One region of the Microbacterium sp. As-52 genome, then DNA from elsewhere that is predicted to be linked to it. Evidence: predicted binding sites of a transcription regulator. Region 1 holds the regulator's gene; the other holds the start of a gene.
What was found. The regulator LexA, encoded in region 1, represses DNA repair genes until DNA is damaged. The targets are predictions, from matches to a motif close to TCGAACANNTGTTCGA.
Positions count from the first base shown of each region.

Region 1 (3,204 bases):
CGCGGGTCGGCGACGCCGCCGAACAGGACGAAGTTCGACCACGATTCGTGCGGCTGGTATCCGAGCGCTTCGAGGGTCGCCGTGATCCGATCGCGCTGCTCGACGATCTCCTCCACCATCGCGAGCATCACGTCGGCGTTGCGCAGGGCCGCTATCGCCGCCGCCTGGGTGAGAGCGCTCAGGTGATAGGGCAGACGCACCAGACGCAACGCGTCGATGAAGGCGGGGTCGGCAGCGAGGTACCCGACCCGGGCCCCGGCGAAGGCGAAGGCCTTGCTCATGGTGCGCGAGACGGCGAGACGCGGGCGTCCGTCGAGCAGAGTCAGGGCGGAGATCGCATCGCGCGGCGCGAACTCCTGGTACGCCTCATCCACGATCACGATGCCTCGGGCCGCGTCGTACACGGCTTCGATCACGTCCAGCCCGAGCGGCGTGCCGGTGGGGTTGTTGGGAGAACAGAGGATGACCACATCGGGATCGGCGGCCCGCACCTGCTCGGCAGCCTCGTCCGGGGTGATCGTGTAGTCGGGCTGACGCGTGCCGGCGATCCAGCGTGCTCCCGTCCCCTGGGCGATGAGCGGGTACATCGAATACGTCGGCGCGAAACCGAACGCCGTGCGCCCGGGACCTCCGAAAGCCTGGAGGATGTGCTGGAGAACCTCGTTCGAGCCATTGCCGGCCCAGATCTGCTCCGGTGTGAGCCCATGCCCCAGGTACTCCGCGAACGACTCGCGGAGCGTCGTGAACTCCCGGTCCGGATAGCGGTTGACGTCGCGGATCGCGACGGCGATGTCGTCGAGGATGTCGCTCGCCACCGCGTCGGGGATCGGATGCGTGTTCTCGTTCACGTTGAGCGCGATCGGGAGCGGCGCTTGCGGAGCGCCGTATGGCGTCAATCCGCGAAGATCGTCGCGTAGCGGGAGATCGTTGAGGGAGAGGGTCACCCTTCCCATGTTAAGCGGCGCCTTGCCTCGATGACGCAAAGTTGCTGCTGTGCTGCCGCCGCCGGATCAGTTCACGTACTGGGCCGGGATGGCGAGCGTCTGGCCGATCTGGAGTTCTCCACCGCGCAGCAGGTTCATCCGGCTGATCTCACCGATGACGTCGCGCGGGTCGGCATCGGGAGCGACGCTGGTGGCGATCGACCAGAGGGTGTCTCCTGGCATGACGGTCACCGTCTCGACGCTGACGGCGGCCGAATCTGCTCCCGAAGCGATCGCGCTGCCACCGCTGAGCGCCGCGAAGGCGATACCGATCGCGAGCGGCACCGAGGCGAAAGCCAGCAGCACGGCGCGGCCACGCGTCGTCAGTCGGAGTCGCGTCGTGGGACGGGTCGACGCCGGAATGACTGCTGCGGTGCTGAAGCTGATGCTGCTCATGTGGTGCTCCTTAGCCTGTCCCGGAGCGGTGAGGCCGCCGGGGAAGTTGGCGTAGCGTTCGCATTCCCGTCTCGGCCGGGAGCCGTGAATGCGAAGCTACGTACCGAAGATATCTTCGAGTTCGAACATCTGTCAAGTATTCTTCGAAACCGAATCCGGAAATGAGCCGACACGCTCGAACAGATCTTCCAGATCGGCCCGTTTCTCGGATACGGTTTCGATAAGGACACCCCACCACGGGCCTCCGACATTCGAAGAGGGACGTCGGATCACGCACTGAAGGAGCACCATGAGCGAGAACTCTGCCCCCGAGTCGGAGGCACCGCGCACGCGCCGCCGGAAGAGCCTCAGCCCGAAGCAGATGGCGATCCTCGAGGTCATCCAGAACTCGATCGCGCACCACGGCTACCCGCCGAGCATGCGCGAGATCGGCGACGCCGTCGGTCTCAAGTCCCTCTCCAGCGTCACCCACCAGCTCGGGCAGTTGGAGCTCAGCGGCTATCTGCGTCGCGACCCCGGGAAGACCCGCGCCATGGAAGTGCTCATCGACCTCCCGGGGGCCAGCACCGAGAATCCCGCCGACGTGGCGACACCGGTCGGCGATGCGGCACTCGTCCCCCTGGTCGGACGCATCGCCGCGGGTGTGCCGATCACCGCCGACCAGCAGGTCGAGGAGATCTTCCCGCTCCCCCGCCAGCTGGTGGGCAAGGGCGACCTGTTCATGCTCAAGGTCTCCGGCGAGTCGATGATCGACGCCGCCATCTGCGACGGCGACTGGGTCGTCGTCCGTTCGCAGAACAGCGCCGAGAACGGCGAGATCGTCGCGGCGATGCTCGACGGCGAGGCCACCGTCAAGGTGCTGCGCCGTCGCGACGGCCACACGTGGCTGCTCCCGCGCAACTCGGCGTTCGAGCCCATCCTGGGCGATGAAGCCGTGATCCTCGGCAAGATCGTGGCGGTGCTCCGCGCGGTCTGAGACGAGAGCACGACGAAGGCCCTCCCGGTTCCCTGGAGGGCCTTCGTGTGCGCCCCGCGTGACGCTCGTGCCAGCGCCCCATAGGCTCGAAGCATGACGTCGTCCCCCTACGGTTCCTGGCCTTCGCCTTTCTCCGCGGCATCAGTCGCGGCGTCCTCTCCTCGCATCGACGGCGCCCGCTTCGTCGGCACGGAGATCTGGTGGGGTGAGTCGGTGCCGTCCGAGAAGGGACGGGTGACGGTACGGAGTTCCACGGGCGCCGAGGTCCTCCCCGCGCCCTGGAACGCCCGCTCCCGCGTGCACGAATACGGTGGCGGCGCCTGGACGGCGGACGATCGGGGGACGCTCTACTTCGTCGACGCCTCAGACCAGCGGGTGCGCCGCCTGACCCCCGACGGGGATCTCGTCACGCTCACCGCTGCCGGTCCCGCGCACGGAGGTCTGCGCGTGCAGGACGGACGTCTGCTCGCCGTGCGCGAAGACCTCTCGACCACACCGCACCTCCGCGCGATCGTCGAGATCCCGCTCGACGGCTCCGCCGCAGAAGACGAGTCCGCGGTCAGCGTGATCGTGCAGGGCGAGGGGTTCTTCGCCCACCCCGCATTCTCCCCTGACGGGACCCGCGCCGCGTGGGTCGCCTGGGAACGGGGGAAGATGCCGTGGGAGAGCGCGCGCGTGCAGATCGCCGAGGTCGACGGAGGCCTCCCGCGGACGATCCCCTCGCGAGCGGCGCTGCAGCCCGAGTGGCTCAGCGACACGGAACTGGTCTTCGCCGACATCGCCGATGACCGCTGGACACTCCACCGCATCGCCATCGACGGGGTGACGCCTTCCGGATCCCCGCGGCCG
Region 1 is NZ_CP188171.1:498,502-501,705, forward strand. Features, by position in the region: gene ACLFA2_RS02415 (histidinol-phosphate transaminase) at 1-953, opposite strand, end outside; gene ACLFA2_RS02420 (LysM peptidoglycan-binding domain-containing protein) at 1,011-1,379, opposite strand; gene lexA (transcriptional repressor LexA) at 1,669-2,355, shown strand; gene ACLFA2_RS02430 (S9 family peptidase) at 2,449-3,204, shown strand, end outside.

Region 2 (3,204 bases), 1.8 Mb from region 1:
GACCGTCGACGCCGCATCCGCTCGGGTGTCCACCGCGCTCGACGCCGCGCTCACGTCGGCCGGTGTCACGCACGCGGTGGCCACCGCCGGCAACCTGTTCAACGCTTCTTTCCGGGCCTCGGCGCCGCGCAACTATGCCGAAGCGCAGGCGCAGGAGTCGTTCCGCTACGCGCCGTTCTTCCACTCGCTGCGCGAGCAGGGCGTCGCTCTTCCGCCGAGCGTGTTCGAAGCCTGGTTCCTCACCGCCGCACACGGCGAGGAGGAACTGCAGCAGATCGAGGCCGCACTTCCAGTCGCTGCGGCTGCCGCGGCGGCCGCACGTCCGTAGGCGCGAGTCCGGTCAGACGAACATGACGCGGCGCGGTGACGCGTCTGTGTAGACGCGGCCGAGTGGGCTGGTCCACTCGATGTCGCCTCCGGGGAGCTGTCTCGCACGCCAACGGTGCTTCTCGGCGATGTCGGGGTGCTTCAGCGAGTGGTGTCCCACGCAGAAGTGGCTGAGGTTGTCGATCGACGTGCTTCCGCCCTTGGCATGGTCGTGATTGTGATCGACCTGACACCTGTGGACCGGTGTGCGGCACCCGGGGAATCGACAATGCTGATCGCGGGCCTGAAGGTGCCGCCGCATCGCCGTCGTCGGGGCGTAGGAGGCTGTGGCTGTCACGGTGCCCGCGCCGTCGAGGAAGAGGCGGGACCAGCCTCCGTTGCGACCGGCGAGATCGCGGGCGACGTCGGGATGCAGCGCCCCGATCCCATCGAGCTCGGCCGGCCGTTCGTCTCCTCCTGCCAGCGTCTCGGCAGCGATCGTGACCTGAATGCGCGCCCGGATGCTCTCCAGCGCGGTGCCCTCGGCCGTAGAGGGGTCGGTGGTCAGGAGTAGGTCGCTGAGCAGGTCGGCGCGCACCGCATCGATGCCGCGCTCGTCGGTCAGGAGGGGCGGGCCGCCGAGGGATGGATCGGTCGTGAAGGTGTCGCCCTCACCGAAGATGACGTGGGCATCGAATCGGGTGTCGTCGACGGGATACCTGTTGAGCACAGGGTCGTCTCGGCGGGAGTCGTCGGCGGCGAGATCCTGCAGGAAGACCTGGTCGGTGCCCGAGTCGAGCTCGTCCGGAGACAGCATCGGCACCTCGTCGGCGCGAGCGGCGCGATCACCCCGGGTGGCGATGACGTGCTGTGCGAGCCGCGTCAGGCGGTCGAGAATCGCGTGGGCGAGGTACTCCGGAAGCACGACCTGGAGCAGTGCGAGGCCGTCGTCGAGCGCCCTCAACGTGACCGATCGTTCGCCGTGGGCCCGTCGGTGACGCTCGACCACGGTCTCGCCGGCGAGGGAGGAGGCGATCTGGCGCACCATCGTGCGGGTGCGCGCGGGAGAGTCCTGTTCGGCCACGACGAGCGCCGCCGTGTCATAGACGGTGAGGGTCTCGGCGTCTACTCGACCCTCGCGGACCCCCTGCCGCACGATGATTCCCTCCCGCACGATCTCTCGGACATGGGCCGCACTGAGCGCACCGCGGCGGAACGCGTCTCGCACGATGGGGTGCTCGGCCTCGAGGAAGTGGGCGTCGCTGAAGGCGTACTCGATGCTGCCCTTCGACATGCGACCGGCCGCAGAGTACTCCGCGATCATCGACCGATGGATCGAATCGCGATGCTGCGGCTGCTCGCGGACATCGTCGTCGAGCAGCCGAAGTCGATCGGCGAGGAGGGCGGAGGCTTCAGCTTCGAGCGCCGCGATGCCTCGCCGCTTCTCCACCCAGGCATCAAGCAGGGCCTCGCGCTGATCGATGCTGTTCGCAGATGCCTTCATTCTTCGAGTATAGTACATATGTTCGAACGACGGAAGGGGAATCATGATGACTGGTGCTGATCGACAAGGGATCGTTGCGTTCCTGTGAGCAACTTCCAGACAACTGGCAGGGCCGCGCTGGCAGACTGGGGGACATGGTGACGTTGCTGCTGGACCAGACGCAACTGGAGGTCGTGCTCTCGCCGATCGAACGTGCCGCCACCTTCCACCGTGACAACCTCCGTATCGCGCGCGACACCATCACCAAGGTGCAGCTGACGGAAGACGCCTGGACCTGGCTCCGCGGCGTCCCGAACCCGGGGACGCACATTCCCGGTGTTCTCGCCGCAGGCAGCTGGAAGGCCGCGGGCAGCCTCGACTTCGTGCTGATCCGCCGGCGTCGCCCGAGCGTCGTGATCGATCTCGAAGGCGACCCGCAATACCGCCGACTGATCCTCACCACCAGCCACGGGCTCGCGCTCACTCAGGCACTCCGGCTCGATGTCTCGACCGAACCGGCGAACGTCGAGGAGATCGTGGCCACGGCACCGGTCCCGGTCTCGAAGGGACGACGACGCCCCGTCATCCGCCCCCGGCCCGCCTGACGCCGACGTCGGTAAGCCGTGCCTCGCGATGCACGGCCTCCCCTCAACGCAGAACGCCCTCCAGACCCGCAGGTCCGGAGGGCGTTCTCGTCAGCCGAGTCGCTCAGCCGTGCTGGTGATCCCCGTGCTGGTTCTCGCCGTCGTGGTTCTCGCCGTCGTGGTTCTCACCGTCGTGGTTCTCGCGAGTGCTCTCGTCAGAGTCATCGGGAGTCGTCTCGTCGCCTCCCGCGGAACCCTCGGCCAGGGGCACGGTGTCGATGACGCCCGTGGAGGCGACGCTCCAGTGTGCGTTCTCCGCGGGGGCCTCCGGCGTATCGACGTCCGCAACCTCGCCGTCCGCAACCTCGCCGTCCGCAGCCTCGCCGTCCGCAGCCTCGCTGTCCGCAGCCTCGCTGTCCGACGCCGCGCCCTGGGCGGGCTCGTCCTCTGCGCCCAGCGGGTAGTCCTTGGGCTCGTCCTCGTAGTACGCGCGGGCGGCGGCCGCGAGCATGGAACTCACCGCTGCAGAGCGCGGGTCCTCCTCGTCATCGTCGGAAGAGCTGGTGTCCTCGGTGTCGGCGGATGAGGGGCCATCGCTGGGGGAGGACAGCGCGCCCGATTCCGTGGCGACCGATGCGTCGTCGAGATCCGCGAAGATCTCGACCCCGCTGTGGTCCTCGTCACCGGAGGTCAGGTCGGACGGCGTCGTGTCTGCGGTGTCCGCCGGCACGGCGGCGCCGAACAGGATCTCATCGAAGGATCGAGCCGGAGCCTGTTCGTCTGTGGACTGTTCGCCGAGGGTCGGAGCGTCGCCCACCTCGAACGGACCCG
Region 2 is NZ_CP188171.1:2,311,412-2,314,615, forward strand. Features, by position in the region: gene hemL (glutamate-1-semialdehyde 2,1-aminomutase) at 1-328, shown strand, start outside; gene ACLFA2_RS11070 (DUF222 domain-containing protein) at 341-1,810, opposite strand; gene ACLFA2_RS11075 (hypothetical protein) at 1,945-2,394, shown strand; gene ACLFA2_RS11080 (ATP-binding cassette domain-containing protein) at 2,498-3,204, opposite strand, start outside.
Region 2: a site for LexA is predicted at 1,821-1,836, ahead of ACLFA2_RS11070 (DUF222 domain-containing protein). Genes of this name have one in related genera too.